Regions from separate parts of the Ensifer sp. Root954 genome, predicted to be linked through region 1. Evidence: predicted binding sites of a transcription regulator. Region 1 holds the regulator's gene; the other holds the start of a gene.

The links. The regulator LexA, encoded in region 1, represses DNA repair genes until DNA is damaged. The targets are predictions, from matches to a motif close to TGTTCNNNNTGTGTTCNG.
Region 2: ASE71_RS32035 (DNA recombination protein RmuC) is a predicted target of LexA. The motif match lies at 4,614-4,631, and genes of this name have one in related genera.

The regions. Positions count from the first base shown of each region.
Region 1 is NZ_LMJM01000014.1:55,406-66,078, reverse strand. Features, by position in the region: gene ASE71_RS07625 (alanyl-tRNA editing protein) at 1-64, opposite strand, end outside; gene ASE71_RS07620 (cysteine synthase A) at 72-1,112, opposite strand; gene ASE71_RS07615 (SDR family NAD(P)-dependent oxidoreductase) at 1,417-2,259, shown strand; gene ASE71_RS07610 (SMR family transporter) at 2,247-2,573, opposite strand; gene ASE71_RS07605 (SMR family transporter) at 2,560-2,931, opposite strand; gene ASE71_RS07600 (SAM-dependent methyltransferase) at 3,010-4,263, opposite strand; gene ASE71_RS07595 (cryptochrome/photolyase family protein) at 4,349-5,812, opposite strand; tRNA gene ASE71_RS07590 (tRNA-Asn) at 5,911-5,985, opposite strand; gene ASE71_RS07585 (hypothetical protein) at 6,145-6,438, shown strand; gene ASE71_RS07580 (thermonuclease family protein) at 6,660-7,394, shown strand; tRNA gene ASE71_RS07575 (tRNA-Cys) at 7,547-7,620, shown strand; gene ASE71_RS07570 (hypothetical protein) at 7,818-8,159, shown strand; gene lexA (transcriptional repressor LexA) at 8,248-8,970, opposite strand; gene ASE71_RS07560 (hypothetical protein) at 9,207-9,503, opposite strand; gene ASE71_RS07555 (hypothetical protein) at 9,827-10,459, shown strand; gene ASE71_RS07550 (hypothetical protein) at 10,577-10,673, shown strand, end outside.
Region 2 is NZ_LMJM01000052.1:308,141-314,329, forward strand. Features, by position in the region: gene ASE71_RS32005 (efflux RND transporter permease subunit) at 1-133, shown strand, start outside; gene dapE (succinyl-diaminopimelate desuccinylase) at 356-1,549, shown strand; gene ASE71_RS32015 (hypothetical protein) at 1,536-2,135, shown strand; gene truA (tRNA pseudouridine(38-40) synthase TruA) at 2,146-2,889, opposite strand; gene fmt (methionyl-tRNA formyltransferase) at 2,889-3,824, opposite strand; gene def (peptide deformylase) at 3,988-4,512, opposite strand; gene ASE71_RS32035 (DNA recombination protein RmuC) at 4,664-5,857, shown strand; gene ASE71_RS32040 (ribokinase) at 5,910-6,189, shown strand, end outside.

The DNA.
Region 1 (10,673 bases):
CGCTGGCCTCACATGTCGAGAGGTAGAAGTCGTCACGGAAGAGGGCAGTCACGGTCCTGGTCATCGCATTCCTATCCAACTGATTCGTATGGCACTGCAATGTTGGAAGCCGTCTTCAACCACGTCGGCACCGGCAGCCCCTTGGAGGCGAGGAAGTCCGGGTTGAAGAGCTTCGACTGATAGCGGTTACCATAGTCGCACAGGATCGTCACGATCGTATGTCCCGGCCCGAGGTCCTTGGCGAGCCGCACGGCCCCGGCGATGTTGATGCCCGTCGAGCCACCCACGCAAATGCCTTCCCGTTCGATCAGGTCGAAGACGTAAGGCACGGCTTCCGAATCGGGAATCTGGTACGAGAAGTCGGGTGTGAAGCCTTCCAGATTGGCGGTGATTCGGCCCTGGCCGATGCCCTCGGTGATCGAGCTTCCTTCGGATTTCAGTTCGCCATTGGCGTAGAAATTGTAGAGGGCCGCACCTTGCGGGTCCGCCAGGCCGATCTTGACCGCGGGGTTCTTGGCTCTGAGGCCCTGGGCGACGCCGGCCAGCGTGCCGCCGGAGCCGACGGCGCAGATGAAGCCGTCGACCTTGCCGTCCGTGTCGCGCCAGATCTCGGGCGCCGTGGACTCCACATGGGCGTCACGGTTGGCGACGTTGTCGAACTGGTTGGCCCAGATCGCCCCGTTTGGCTCGGTCTTGGCCAGTTGCTCGGCGAGGCGGCCGGAGATCTTCACGTAGTTGTTGGGGTTCTTGTAGGGAACGGCCGGCACTTCGACCAGCTCGGCGCCGAGCAGCCGCAGGGCGTCCTTCTTTTCCTGGCTCTGGGTTTCCGGAATGACGATGACGGTGCGGTAGCCGAGCGCCTGGCCGACCAGCGCCAGGCCGATGCCGGTATTGCCGGCCGTACCTTCGACGATGACACCGCCCGGCCGCAACTGGCCGGTGCGCTCCGCATGGCGAATGATCCAGAGCGCCGCGCGGTCCTTCACCGATTGTCCGGGGTTCAGAAACTCGGCCTTGCCGAGGATCGTGCAGCCTGTCGCGTCGGATACGGATTTCAGCCGGATCAGAGGCGTGTTTCCGATTGCTTCGAGCACGGACGGGAGAATGGCCATTTTCAGAACCTCGTGTTTGAGGACAGGCACCGCGGTAAGGCGGCACGTACCAGGTAAAAGCGAACGGCGGCCAGCGAATATCGACAACGTTCCGGGACCGCCGAAATGTTGGCGTGTTTTCGGCTCAGCCTGCACTTCAGGCAAGAAATAGCGTTTCGCCGTCGCTCTGTCCCGAACAAAAATCGTCTCCAGGGACTGCGAGAGCCGGCGGCAAGGAGCGCTGCCGCGAAGAAGGGCCGGGCAAGTCATTTTTCGCCCACAGAAGGAGATGCGTCCGTGTTTCCCGGCGCGTGCCGAGGAGTGAGTGATGAGTATTCAATCTACGAAATCGGAACAGAAACTGGCTTGGGTGACGGGCGCAAGCTCGGGAACCGGGCGGGCACTGGCGCTCGCGCTGGTGCGGGAAGGCTATTCCGTCGTCGTGACGGCGAGAAACCACGACAGGCTCGTGGACCTGCAGCATGAAGCAGCAAGCGAAGGGCGGATCACCGTGCTCGACGGCGATGTCACTGACCCTGCCGACATGGAGCGGGTGATGGCGGCGATCGAATATGATCACGGGCACCTTTCGCTCGTGGTGCTGAACGCCGGGGTCGCGCTGCCGGTGCGCGGAGACGAGCTTCACCGCGAGGCCTTCGAGAAGAGCTTTGCCGTCAACCTCAACGGCGTCGTCAACTGTCTCTTGCCGGCGGTGGACCACATGAAGACGCAGGGGTACGGACACATCGCCATCGTCTCGTCGGTGGCCGGCTACGGCGGACTGCCGACCAGTGCCGCCTATGGCGCCACCAAGGCCGCGCTGATCAATATGGCGGAAAGCCTGAAGTTCGATCTCGACCGGCTCGGCGTCCGGCTGCAGATCATCAGCCCCGGCTTCGTCGATACGCCCGGGACCGCGCGCATTCGCTTTCTGCGACCGGCGCCGGTGAACAGTGAAGAGGCGGCAAGGCGCATCGTTGCCGGCCTGAAGTCGCGAAGGTTCGAAATTGCCTTCCCACGCCGGTTTGCCTACGCGGTGAAGCTCATGGACCTGCTGCCCTACAGCCTCTATTTCCGCCTGCTGAACTGGCTGACCCGCGGTAAGGCGGAGGCCATGGAAGGACAGAAGCGTGCCGGACCCGGCGGGCGCCCGCGTCAGGCGGTGTGAAGCACCAGCACCGCGCCGAAGATGAGCGCCAGTCCGACCCAGCCGATCGGCTTCAGCTTCTGACCGAACAGCAAGCGGCCGCAGATGGCTGTCCCGAAGATCCCGGTTGCGCCAAGTACGGCATAGGCGATGGCGAGCTCCATGCCCTTGATGGCTTCCGCCAGGAAGGCAAAGGCGGCGAGCACCAGCAGAATCGAAAGGATGCCCCAGCCGCGGCGGGCGAACCCTTCCGATTTCGTCGAGGCGAGGTTGGCCGCAATATCGAGGATGCCGGCCACGACCGCGAGAACGAAGTAGATGCTAGGCGCGCTCATCGGCGGCTCCTTCACGCGCTGCCTCGTCCTCGTCATGATACTCGCCGGCATTGACGAGCAGGATGCCGACGATCGCCATCGAAAGCCCGAGCATTTCGCGTCCGGTCAGCACATGGCCGAAGACGAAAACCGAAACCAGGGTGATGATGGCGACGCCCGAACCTTCCCAGATCGCATAGGCGACGCCGACCGATATCGTCTTCACCGCCTTTGCCAGGAAGACGTAGGAGAGTGCGATCGAGACATACATGACGATGTGGCCGAGATAGGAGCCGCTTTCGGAAGCGGCCTTCATCACCGTCAGGCCCACCACTTCGGTCGCGATGGCGAGCGCGAGGAAAAACCATGCAAGACGCATGCTGTACCTTTGAACAGAAACTTGGATCGACCGCCTCTTAAGCGCTACGGGTGACGCGGTAAAGACGCGCCGTGCGCTTCACTCGAAGACGATCTGCCGGACGTCGATGTTGCGGGCACGGAACCCGGCCTCGCAGTAGTAGAAGTAGAACTCCCACAGCCGCTTGAAGCGCAGGTCGAAGCCGAGCGGCTCGATCCTGTTCCAGACCGCCCAGAACCGCTCCCGCCATTCGCCGAGTGTGCGGGCATAGTCGACGCCAAAGCCGAAGTCGTTGATCATCCGCAGGCCGACATTGCGGCCAAGCTCGACCAGATGCTCGCGCGTTGGCAGCATGCCGCCCGGGAAGACGTATTTCTGGATGAAATCCGGATTGGAACGATACTCCTCGTAGGATTCGGGCTTGATCGTGATGATCTGCAGTCCGGCCTTGCCCCCGGGTTTCAGGCACCGCTTCAGCTGCGAGAAATAGGTTGCCCAGAATTTTTCGCCGACGGCCTCGAACATCTCGATCGAGACGATGCGGTCATAGGTACCCTTTTCTTCACGATAGTCCTGGAACTTCAATTCGACCCGGTCGGCAAGGCCCGCACGCTGCATGCGTTCGCGTGCGAAGGCCAGTTGCTCGCGGCTGATCGTCAGCCCCGTGACCTTGCAGCCGATTTCCGCTGCCGCAAATTCGGCAAAGCCGCCCCAGCCGCAGCCGATCTCAAGCACATGATCGCCGGTGCGCAGGTTCGTCGCTTCCGCGAGCGCGCGGTATTTGGCTTTCTGCGCTGAGCGAAGATCATTGGCGCCCGTTGCATAAAGCGCAGACGAATAGGTCATGCTCGGATCCAGCCATTCGCTGTAGAAGGCGTTGCCGAGGTCGTAATGGGCCGAGATGTTGCGGCGCGCGCCGGAGTGGGTGTTGGCATTGCGCCAGTGCAGGAACTTGTCGAAAAGGCGCAGGAGCCCGCGCGCACGGTTCGGAAAATTCCTGCCGATTTCGGCATTGACGAGGAACAGTTCGAGAAAGGCGCCGACATCGGGACTGTCCCAGTCGCCGTCGATGTAGCTTTCCGCAGCCCCGATGGTGCCGCCCGAGATAGCACGCTGCGGCAGGTTCCAGTTGTTGAGGTTGAGGATGGCGCTGGGGCCGGCCCTGGCGCCTTTGATCACCAGCCTGCGGCCGTCTGGCGTGGCGAGCATCAACGTTCCCACCTGAAGGTGCACCAGGGCGCCAAGCACCATGCGCGCCTTGAGCGGAAATTCCCGCACGGCCGTCGCCAGATTTTCGGAAGATAGCTCCACCGCACCGGCAAATGCAGCAAAATCGGCTTCCAGGTTACGCATACACCACCCCCTCAGCTGTTGCATCCGTAACGTGAGCCTAGCCGCAATCGGGCGGGACGCCAACTGAGGAATTCTACCGGAGGCTCTACGTCTCTTCAGAAACTCCCGGTGCGCTTGTGATCTGCCGGAAGGCTGCCAGTGCCCGATCGCGGGCAAGGGCATGGTCGACGATCGGTTTCGGGTAGGTCGTGCCGAGTTCGATGCCGGCTTCGGCAAGGGTCGTGGCGGGCGCTGCAAAGGGGCGATGGACATAGCGCGGGTGGAGGCGCTCCAGCTCCGGCACGAAGCGTTTCACATAGAGACCGTCGGGATCGAATTTCTCCCCTTGCAGGAGCGGGTTGAAGATGCGGAAGAACGGTGCGGCGTCCGCGCCCGATCCGGCGACCCATTGCCAGCTTGCGGCATTGTTGGCCGGATCCGCGTCGACCAGCGTGTCACGGAACCAGGCTTCTCCCTTGCGCCAGTCGACGAGCAGGTCCTTGATGAGAAAGGAGGCGACAATCATGCGAACGCGATTGTGCATGTAGCCGTGGCGCCATAGCTGGCGCATGCCGGCATCGACGATCGGATATCCGGTGAGCCCGCTGGTCCATCGAGTAAAATCGTCCTCGTCGTTCAGCCAATGGAAGCGGTCGAATCGACGGTCGAGGTTGCGGCGGCCAAGCTCAGGATAATGAAACAGCAGATGATAGGAGAATTCGCGCCAGGCGAGTTCCTTGCGGAAGGTGGCCGCCCCTTCGCCGCTATCGGCCTGGGGCCCAGCTGCCGCATGCCAGGCCTGCGCCGGCGAAATTTCGCCAAAGGCGAGATGAGGCGAGAGCAGGGATGTGCCATCCGCGTCGGGAATGTCGCGGCAGCGTTTGTAGGCGTCGAGCTTCTCATCGACGAATTCTTCGAGACGGGTGGCCGCACCGTCTTCGCCCGGCGTCCAGACCTCGCTGAATGTCGCCGCCCAGTCCGGTTTCGTCGGCAGCAGCGACCAGTCGTCAAGGCGTTCCGATCGCGGCCATGCTCCCGGGGCTGCGATATGGCGCGGCCGGTCGATCGGCGGTGCCAGCTCGTTTTTCAGTTCGAGCGCGCGCCAGAACGGCGTGAACACGCGGTAGGGGCCGCCCGTCGTCGTCAGCAGCCGCATGGGCTCATGCAGCAATTGTCCTGCAAAGCTCTCCGCGATGATTCCCCGCTCGGCCAGCGCCTTCTTGAGCGCGGTATCCGTGGCGATGCCGTTCGGGTCGTAGCGCCGGTTCCAGTAGATGCGCTCCGCACCGCTTGCGTGCGCAATCTCGACAATCACGTCAAGCGGCGCGGCTGATCGAAGAACGAGGCGAGAAGCGTGCCGCGCGAGACTTGCGCCCAAGGCCTCGAGCGAATGGTGCAGCCACCACGCCTGCGCCGCCCCGAGCGGACCGTTGCCGCTGTCGGCGGGTTCGCGAATATAGAGGGGAATGACGGCTGCCTCGCCGGCGGCAGCCGAGAGGGCGCGATTGTCGGCCAGGCGGAGATCCTTGCGGAACCAGACGATGATGGGCGGCGCCGCGGCCTTTGTCATGAAGAACCATCGGGAGGTTGGGGATTGATCACCTGGAGAACATAGGTGCAAAATGAAAAAGAGCCATTCGCATCGCTGCAAATGGCTCTTTTAGAAAGTGGCTCCCCGGGCCGGATTCGAACCGGCGACCTGTCGATTAACAGTCGAATGCTCTACCGCTGAGCTACCAGGGATCATCCGCGCCGCTGTTGTGCTGTGCGCTTCAGAAGTGAGGCTGCTAATACGCATGCTTTTCTGATTTGCCAAGCGCTTTTTTCAAAAAAAATGACAAGTTCCGTTGCGAGGCTGTGGAGAAGTCCCCAATTGTGGGAAAACACGCCGGATAGGGAATGATGAATAAAAACAGGAAGCAGACGCATTTCGGCATTGATCCGCAAACACGACAGATCGTGCTGGGCAAATGGCGTATCGCGCTGCCCGACTCTCCGCTGCTGCGCATCCTGCTGGGTTCGCTGCTGGTGTTCTGCGGTTTTCTCGGTTTCCTGCCCGTGCTGGGCTTCTGGATGATACCGTTGGGCCTGATCGTGCTTTCCCACGACATTCCCTCGGTTCGCCGCCGCCGTCGTCGTCTGGCCGTCTGGTGGGCGCGCTGGCGCGGGAAGGCCAACTCCTCGAACGGCTCCTGAGCCGGACGCCGATTTAACGATCTTGTTGTCGAGGCAGGGCGGTCGGCAGTTTTCGGTTCCTCGCGGCCGTCCCGTACCAATTCCGAATCTCTCAACAAGGGCCGTGGCCGCGCAGGCGAATGACCGGTTCCTCGCGGTCTTCCCCTCTGTTGGGGTGCCCTCGAAAACTTTTCGGCAACCCATCAAACGCATAATGCGGTCTCGAATCAGGATGGGGACCGATGGCCAAAGCCACTACGAAACGTCGACGCCGCAGTTCGGGCCGAAGCACCAGCAAACAGGGCGGCATGGCGCCGTGGTATCTGGCCGCAGCGCTCACCCTTGGCGGCGTCATGGCCTACGACCATCGCGCCGAGTTGCGGCACTGGCCGGTGGTTTCGGATGTCATGGCCCTTGCATCGCGATCGGAAACGAAGCCGAAGCCTCAGCGCGCGGTTCCTGAAGCGCAGGAGCGCGTTGCGCAGCAGGCGGATAGGCACAAACCAAATCCGAAGCCCAACCCGGCGACGAAGGTTGTCCTGGCCGCCCCGGTGCCGTCGGTGAATGTCGGCGTCACGCCGCCAACCCCTCTCGTGCGGCCCAATGAAGAGGTGAAGACGGCATCCATCCGTACCGATCAGTTCTATTTTTGCGGCATTCGCAACGACAACTGCGTGATCGATGGCGCGACCTTCGTCTTCCATGGCGAGACGATCCGCGTCGCCGATGTCGATGCACCGCGAATCCGCCAGGCAAGCTGCGACAAGGAGCGTTCGCGCGGCTTCTACGCCAAGCAGCGCCTGCGCGAATTGCTGAATGCAGGCGACTTCAGGCTGATCTCGGCGGGAGGGCGATCAGATGCCAAGGCCGGCGAGAAACTGCGCCTGGTCACCCGCGGTGACCAATCTCTTGGACGTGTACTCGTTTCCGAGGGGCTCGTGCGGCCGTGGGAAGGGCGCCCGACGCCCTGGTGCTGAGATCAGCTGGGAGACGATCGGCGGACATCGTCGATCGTTCTGTGGAAAGTATCCGTCCTGCAATTCGACGGCGCGTTTTTCAGAAAATGCCTCTTGCGGTTTTTCTGCAATCATTCTAAATCCGCGCCAACGCTTGGTTATCCGAGCTGTGAGGCCTCGTGGCGGAGTGGTGACGCAGAGGACTGCAAATCCTTGTACCCCGGTTCAATTCCGGGCGAGGCCTCCAATAATCTCACCTCGTTAAATTTGGTTTGGCGTTCTGCCTTAGGGCAGCGCGGTAAAATTCGCGACACGTCCGCGCAAGCCACGTCTCCTATGCCTCCGTCGGATCTTATCGCTTCGGTGAATTCGGTAGAGGGGGAACGATGACTCCGCTGAGATCAACCGCATCGGTAGCGTCCGTCAACATTAAGAACGGAGGCAATGGCATCAATGAAAAAGAGACTGATCCTGACGGCGTTGGCGTGTTTTGCGGCGACCGCTATGGAGGCGCGCGCGGACGACCTGGTTTTCCAGCTGAAGAACAACACCGGCGCGGTACTGACGAATTTCTATACGTCGCCGGTCGGCGTCAATGAATGGGAAGACGATGTTTTCGGTCGGCAGGTCCTGAACCCCGGCGAGAGCATGGAGATCACCATTGCCGACGGGCGGGACGTCTGCAAATACGACATGCGATTCGAATTCGAGGAAGGCTCGGCCCTCGATACGACCGAGGACACGCAGGATCTCTGCGAACTCGGCGAATACACGATCCACGAATAAGCGATCTGGATTTCAGGTCGCCTTAAATGGAAAGAGCCTCGCCACTTTCAGTGGCGAGGCTCTTTTGATTCGGCGTTCTGCCTGGAATTCAATGGTAGCGGCGGATCAGCCCGACGAGCTTGCCCTGGATTTTCACGCGATCCGGTCCGAAAATGCGCGTCTCGTAGGCGGGGTTGGCCGCTTCGAGCGCAATCGACGCGCCCTTGCGACGGAAGCGCTTCAGCGTCGCTTCCTCGTCGTCCACGAGCGCCACGATGATGTCGCCGGGATTGGCCGAGTTGCCGTTGCGGATGATCACCGTGTCGCCATCGAAGATGCCGGCCTCGATCATCGAATCGCCCTTTACTTCGAGGGCGTAATGCTCGCCGCTGCCGATCATGTCGAGCGGAACGGTAATGTCATGGGTGTTGTTCTGGATCGCCGAGATCGGCACGCCGGCAGCGATGCGGCCCATCACCGGGACGGAAACAGACGTGCTTTCGGCGACCGGCGCCGGCTTCGGCGTGGCAGGAGCGGCGGCCGGCGGCTTTCCGAGGCTGCCCTCGATCACGCTCGGCGAGAAGCCTCTGCGCGGCTGTTGCTGGCCGGCGGCGTAGGCTTCCGGAAGCTTGATGACTTCGAGCGCGCGCGCCCGGTTCGGCAACCGGCGAATGAACCCGCGTTCTTCGAGCGCCGTGATCAAACGGTGAATGCCGGACTTCGACGCCAGGTCGAGCGCATCCTTCATTTCATCGAAAGACGGCGGTACGCCCGACTCCTTCATGCGTTCGTGGATGAACAGAAGCAATTCCTGTTGCTTGCGGGTCAGCATGGCACGTCGCTCCAGAGGCGTGAAACAAATCAAGAACAGACACTATCTGTTCCATATGTGTTCCGCAAGTGCCTAAAATTCCGTGAATTCAGGCAATTGGCTGCTTCTGTGGGGGTCGATTGGTCACTTTTGCGGGAGCGGGGCGGTTTTCGGCGACGGTTGCGTCCCAAAACAGCGCCGGGCAGGCCGGTCGCGCGCGTGATTCGAACGAATCGCGGCTCTCTTCGCGGAGAGACTTAAGTCGCTTGCGAGGCCGAGCAGGCGTCTTCGAACTCCTTCACCGTCTCGGCGCTGTTGTCTTCCGGAAGCACTGCGTCGGCCGCATCGGTCGCAACGGGCGTATCGCCGTCATAAACGAAGGACTGGATGTAGAACGCGAGCGCGCCCTTCCAAACATTGCGTCCATCGATCTGATGGCACGGTACGGCCCGTTCGAAATCGGTCTGGAGTTCATCCACCGTCGCGGCACTGAGCTTGACGTCAGGCATATTGGGCGATGCGACTATCGAAGCGAGAAGCAGGGCGGCAAGCACGGTGATCGTCCACTTGATGAAGGGGTGGGACTAAGGGTTGGTAAACGATGTGAACCGCGCTTTCGTTCCGAAGTCCAGCAAGCATGGCGATCACTCTGCCATGTTCAACAGCTCTTTGCCCGCAGGCTGTGGCTGATTTGCGCCAGCCGCTCCATCTCGACCTCGTCTCGGCCGTTCTTCATGGACCGGCGCGGAGAATGCATCGGAGCTGCCAGCTTTCGCATCGGGCCTGGGGCGCGCAAAAATCCCTGCGGGGAAGGGCCTTCACCGTCTCGACAGGCCTCTAAAAAAAGATAACTTTGCGTGGAAAGTGGGGTGGTTGCATGCATAGATTGTCGTTGGTGGTGCTCGGCCTGTTGCTCACGGCTGGAGCGGCGTCTGCCGAAGAAGGGCGTTCGAATATCTGGAAACGGATCAACGCCTGGACGGTGGGATCCGATCCTTCCCTGGGAGGCTCGTGTTACGCGGCGACGAGCTATGACGCCGGCGCTATCCTTCGTATCGGCTTTTATCCGCGGGGATCGACGAACCTGGCGTTTCTTTCGATCGGCAATGCCGAATGGAAATCCATCGAGCCGCAGCGGGAATACGATGTTGCCTTGCAGCTCGACCGTGGTCGTCAGTGGCCGGCCGTTGCGTTCGGTGTTGATCTGACCGGCGCCAAGGCCCTTGTCGTCAACTTTTCCAACACCGACTTCTTTACCGAATTCGTTCGCAAGAACACCTTGGCGCTGGCCTTCGAGGGGCGCGTCGTCGCGAGCCTCAGCCTGCGTGATTCGATGAAGGCGGTAAGCGAGATGTTCAAGTGCCAGGAGGCGGTGAGCGCCTTGATCCCGAATGGCGGTCAGGGAGCGGCGAACGATCCCTTTGCGGGCGCCGGTGGCAATGCGCCGAACAACGATCCCTTTGCCGGCGGCGGCCAGACCAAGTCATCGAAAGATCCTTTCGCCATGTGATGGGCAGTCCGCTTGCCGCGGAGAGGTGAATATTCCTAAAATATTGCCTGGGATCGGCTAGGCACCCTCGACAGCGATGCGGGGACCTATCAAAATGCGGGCAAACGGGGGTTTTGCATGCGTAGATTGCTGGTCGGATTGGTAAGCTGTCTGATCGCCGCGGGATCGGCCGCGGCTGAGGAGTCCGAAATCATCAAGTGGAAGGATGTCGACG
Region 2 (6,189 bases), on a different contig from region 1:
GATCGGCGTCACCGCCTTCGGCATCTTCATGACGCCGGTGTTCTACGTGCTGATCCGCAAGCTCGCTGGCGAGCGGCCTCTGAAGCACGCGGGAGCCCATATCGAGGCGCCGCATCTCGCACCCGGAGAATAAGCCCTTCTCCATTCCCTTCGCGATCTTCAGGCGGGCCGGATCCTTCCGGCCCGTTGAAGCTGCGGCGCTGCGCCTCCGCCCAGGCGCGGCGCCGTTCTGCGTTCGACGCCACAGTTCCCGTCTCGCGTGCCCCATCCTGCGTGACAGTTCGCTGGCGATCGGATAAACCAGCAGCCTCCATTCCCAAGGCCCTTCGTGGCCATGCAGACGGCATAACGTTAGATGACCTCCACCGATCCGATCGCCAATCTCGCCACCCTCATTCGTTGCCCCTCGGTCACCCCGGCCGAAGGCGGCGCGCTTGCAGCCCTTGAAGCCATGCTGAAGCCGCTCGGCTTCGCGGTCGACCGCGTGATGGCCAAGGAGGCTGGCACGCCCGACATCGAGAACCTTTATGCGCGGCTTGGAACCGAAGGCCCGCATCTGATGTTTGCCGGGCATACGGATGTCGTTCCCGTCGGCGACGAGGCCGCCTGGAGCCACGGTCCGTTTTCGGCCGACATTGCCGGCGGCGAGATGTATGGCCGCGGCGCCGTCGACATGAAGGGCGGCATCGCCTGCTTCGTCGCGGCAATCGCCCGCCATGTCGAAAAGCATGGCGCCCCGAAGGGCTCGGTCTCCTTCCTCATCACCGGCGACGAAGAGGGACCGGCGATCAATGGCACCACCAAGCTCTTGCAATGGGCGGCCGACAAGGGCGAGCGCTGGGATGCGTGCCTGGTCGGCGAACCGACCAACCCGGAGAGCCTTGGCGACATGATCAAGATCGGCCGGCGCGGCTCGCTGTCCGGGCGCATCACCGTTCACGGCGTGCAGGGCCATGCGGCCTATCCTCATCTCGCCGACAGCCCGGTGCGCGGCATCCTGCCGCTGACGCAAGCGCTGATGGACCCACCCTTCGACAACGGCACCGAGAGCTTCCAGCCCTCCAATCTGGAAGTGACGACGATCGATGTCGGCAACAGTGCCGTCAACGTCATTCCGGCCAAGGCGACGGCCGCCTTCAACATCCGCTTCAACGACACATGGACCGCCGAAAGCCTGATGGCCGAGATCATCGCCCGGCTCGACCGTGCCGCGGCAAGCGGTAGCCTGCGTCCGGACCGCGCCCCCGTTCGCTACGAAATCGTCTGGGCGGAGCGCCCGAGCCACGTGTTTCTCACACGCAACAACGCGCTGATCGATTCGCTCTCGGGCGCGGTCGAAGCCGTGACGGGGCGCCAGCCGAAGCTGTCGACGACCGGCGGAACCTCGGATGCGCGCTTCATCAAGGACTATTGCCCGGTGGTCGAGTTCGGCCTCGTCGGCCAGACCATGCACATGGTCGACGAACGGGTCGCCGTTGCCGACCTCGAGACGCTGACCAATATCTATGAAACCTTCATCGCCCGCTGGTTCGGCCATGCCGCTGCTTGATGAGGTGCTTGCCTATATCCGGGGGCTCTGGCTCCTGGCGCAGGGTAACGAAGAAGGCTTCCGCTGGCTCGATTTCAGCGAGAGTGGCCTCTGGCGCTCGTTCACGTCCATGCTCTGGTGCCTGCCGGCGATCGCCGTCACCTGGGCGTCCTGGCGGCTCTACTACCTCTCGGTCATGCCTGATGGCACCACGATCGGCATCGGCTTCATCTTCAAGCTGCTCGTCGTCGATCTCGTCAGCTGGCTCTTGCCGCTGGTGCTGATCGCCATTCTCTCGCGCCCACTCGGATTTGCCGGAGCGGTGGTACCGATCGTCGTTACCACAAACTGGCTCTCGGTTCCGCTCTCCTACGCCATGGCGGTGCCGGCGGCGATCCGTGTCGTCATTCCCGGGAGCCAGGGGCTGACGAGCTTCATCTGGTTGACGCTGCTCGTCATCAGCGTTGCGGTGCTCTTCCGGCTCTTGCGCATGGTGACCGGCAACCAGACGCTGCTTGCCTCGGCGCTGACGGCGCTGTTCCTGTTGCCGTCGATGATGATCGGCGATCTCTTGCAGCGCTTCTTCGGTCTGATCCCGACAAGCTAGGACTTCGGGATCAGTAGTCCACCTGAAGGAAATAAAGCCCATCGGGCGGCGCCACGGGGCCGCAGGCCTTGCGGTTGCGGGCCTCAAGCGCCGCCTGCAGATCATCCGGCGTCCACTTGCCTTCGCCCACCAGCTTCAGCGAGCCGGCGAAGGAGCGGATCTGGTTGTGCAGGAAGCTCTGCGCCGTTGCGCGGATCTCGATGACGCCGGCGACAAGCGCGACGTCCAGCCGATCGAGCGTGCGCACCGGGCTCGCCGCCTGGCAATGGGCGGAGCGGAAGGTGGTGAAGTCATGATGGCCGACGAGGCGCTGGGCGCCTGCATGCATGGCTTCATGGTCGAGCGGCTTCGGCACCCACCAGGCGCGCCGGGCTTCAAGCGCCAGCGGCGCGGGCCGCGAGATAATGCGGTAGAGGTAGTGGCGGCGCAGCGCCGAGAAGCGCGCGTCGAATTCCTCGGACACTTCCTCGGCCTCGAGGATCGCCACCCGCTCGCCCGCAAGCCCCAGATGGGCATTCAGCGCGTTGCGCAGCGTGTAGGGCTTCCACGGACGCGTGAGATCCGCATGCATCACCTGGCCACTGGCGTGCACACCGGAATCGGTGCGGCCGGCGCCGCGGATCGACACGGTCTCCCCGGTCAGAGACAGGATCGCCTTTTCGATCGCCCCTTGCACGGAATCGCCGTTGTCCTGCCGTTGCCAGCCGACATAGTCCGAGCCGTCATATTCGACGGTCAACTTGAACCGCGGCATCAGCCGACCCTCATGCCGGGCGCAACCGGCGTTCCGCGCAGGAAGTCGGCCGCGCCCAACGCCTTGCCGCCGGCGCGCTGCAGGCGGGTGAGCCGAACGGCGCCCTCGGCGCAGGCAATCGCCAGGCTATCGTCGAGCACCGTGCCGGCCTCGCCCTTGCCGGAAGCGGGCTCCGAGTTCAGAACCTTGATGCGTTCCGGCTTGCCAGCGATCTCAAGTTCGAACCAGGCGCCCGGAAATGGCGACAGGCCGCGGATACGGTCGTGGACCTCGCGGGCGGGACGGGCGAAATCGATGCGGGTTTCCGTTTTGCTGATCTTCTGGGCGTAGACGACGCCGTCCTCGGCCTGGACCGTCAGCGGCAGATCGTCGGCCTCGAGTTTTGCCATCGCTTCCCGCATCAGACTGGCGCCGACCTGCATCAGGCGATCGTGCAATTCGCCCCCGGTCATCGTCTCGCCGATCTGAACCGTCTTGGTGAGGGCGACCGGGCCGGTATCGAGCCCCTTTTCCATCTTCATCACCATCATGCCGGTCTCATGATCGCCGGCCATGATCGCGCGCTGGATTGGGGCTGCACCGCGCCAGCGCGGCAGCAGCGAGGCGTGGCCGTTGTAGCAGCCGAGCTTGGTGCCGGTGAGGATGGCCTCGGGCAGAAGCAGGCCATAGGCGACGACTACGGCGACGTCGGCGTCGAAATCACGGAAGGTCTGGCGGTCCGCCTCGTCCTTGAAGTTGACTGGCGTCAGCACCGGAATGCCCAGAAGTTCGGCCGCCTGGTGCACCGGCGATTTCTGCAGATCGAGCCCGCGGCGGCCACCCGGCCGCGGTGGCTGGGTGTAGACGGCGACGATCTGATGACCGGCCTCGGCAAGTGCCGCCAGTGTCGGCACCGAAAATTCCGGTGTGCCCATGAAGATGATGCGAAGCGACAAGGCGGTAACTCCGTCCTTTCAGATCACTTCATGCGGGGAAACGGCGAAATGATCTCATTCTCTAAAAACAGGACAATTCCAGGAAAGCCGTTTCACGCTCTTCCTGGAATGTTCAATGGGTTCCCGCCTTCAAAATTTCGCGTGATCTTCCGCGATCGAAGGCTCAGATCGCCTTTGCGCCGCGCGTCTTGGCAGCCTTGGTGAACTTGCGGATCACCATGTCGCGCTTGAGCTTGGAGATATGGTCGATGAACAACACGCCGTTCAGGTGGTCGATCTCGTGCTGCAGGCAGGTGGCGAGCAGGCCTTCGGCCTCGATCGTCTGCTGCTTGCCATCGCGGTCGAGGTGCTTGACGGTGATGACGGCGGGGCGCTCGACCTCGGCGTAGTAGTCCGGGATCGACAGGCAGCCTTCCTCGTAGACCGAATAGGTGTCGGACGAAGCGACGATCTCGGGGTTGATGAAGACAAGCGGCGTCTTCTCGTCGCCCTCTTTCGAAACGTCGAGCACCAGCATGCGCCTGGCGACACCGATCTGGATCGCGGCAAGGCCGATGCCGGGGGCATCGTACATGGTTTCGAGCATGTCATCGGCCAGACGGCAGACGTCCGCGTCGACGGTTTCGATCGGCGTTGAAACCTGGCGAAGCACAGGATCGGGAAGGATGATAAGCGGCTTGATGGTCATGATGCTCCCATAGCCGATCTTTCCATCGACGCGCAAGGAAATTGCCTTGCCACCTGCGGCGCCCGCGCGTCCCTCGTCGGGCGTTAACCGCCGCGCACATATGTTCTCGTTTTGATCTACACTTCGCGAGAGAATCTGTTAGGTTTGGCGCATGGAACCCGCGCCCCTTCCCTTCGCCCAGCCGTTGTTTTTCATCGGCACCCTGCCGATCACCCTGGGCCATCTGGCGATTGCCGCCGGCCTTGTGCTGGCTGTTGCCGGCCTGATGGCGCTCTCGCGCCGGCGCAATCCCCGCGACGACGAGCGGCAGGAACAGATGGCAATGCTGCTGGCAGCACAGACGGAGATGCAGGGGCGGGTCGCAGCCATGGCCGAGGTGTTCGGCGCCCGGCAGGCGGAGCTCAACCAGACACTCAGCCAGCGCATCGACGGCATGACCCATCGCATCGGCGCCTCGATCAGCGAGCAGACCAAGGCGACGCACGAGAACCTGCGCCGGCTGCAGGAGCGCCTCGCGGTCATCGATACGGCCCAGAACAACATCCAGTCGCTCGCCAAGGACATGGCCGGGCTTCAGGCGATTCTATCGAACAAGCAGACGCGCGGCGCCTTCGGCCAGTCGCGCATGGAAGCGATTATCGCCGACGGGCTGCCGATGGGCGCCTTCGAATTCCAGGCGACGCTGTCGAATGGGGTGCGGCCCGACTGCACCATCCGCATGCCGAACGGCCAACCGCCGCTGGTCATCGACGCAAAATTTCCGCTCGAAGCCTGGAACGCGATGCGGGATGCTCCGACCCCGGAGCGGCGCCAGCAGATCGCCCAACTCTTTCGCCGCGACATGGAAACGCATGTGCGGGACATCGCCGGCAAGTATCTGATCCCGGGCGAGACGCAGGACACCGCCTTCCTCTTCGTACCCTCGGAATCGATCTTTGCGGAGATCCACGAGCATTTCGAAGCGATCGTGCAGAAGGCGCACCGCCAGCGGATCGTCATCGTCTCGCCCTCCCTGCTGCTGCTGTCGATCCAGGTGATCCAGGCGATCCTCAAGGATGCGCGCATGCGCGAGCAGGCGCACCTGATCCAGGGCGAAGTCGCACGGCTGATGGAGGATCTCGGCCGTCTCGACGAGCGCGTGCGCAAGCTGCAGGGCCATTTCGCCATGAGCCAGAAGGATGTCGAGGACATCCTCGTTTCCTCCAGCAAACTCACCCGCCGCGGCGCCAAGATCGAGGCCCTCGAGCTGCAAGCGGAAGGCGGCACACGGGACGCCGACGAACCCCGTGCCGCGGTCGACAATCGGGTCGGGCAATTGCGCCTGCGGGTGGTTGACGAGGACTGAGGCTGTCGGGCACTCTCCGGCCCAATTCGCAAAGCCGACAGGATAGTTTCACATGATTACTGTTTTTGGGTCCATCAACATGGATCTGATCGCCACCACCGCACGCCTTCCGAAGCACGGCGAAACCGTCGCCGGCACCAGCTTCTCGACCGCCGCCGGCGGCAAGGGCGCAAACCAGGCGCTGGCCGCACGACGTGCCGGCGCCACGGTGCAGATGGCAGGCGCGGTAGGAAAGGACAGCTTTGCCGACGGCGCGCTCGAACTGCTGAAGGGTGCGGGCGCCGACCTGTCGCTGACGAAGACGGTCAGCGAGCCGACCGGCACCGCCCATA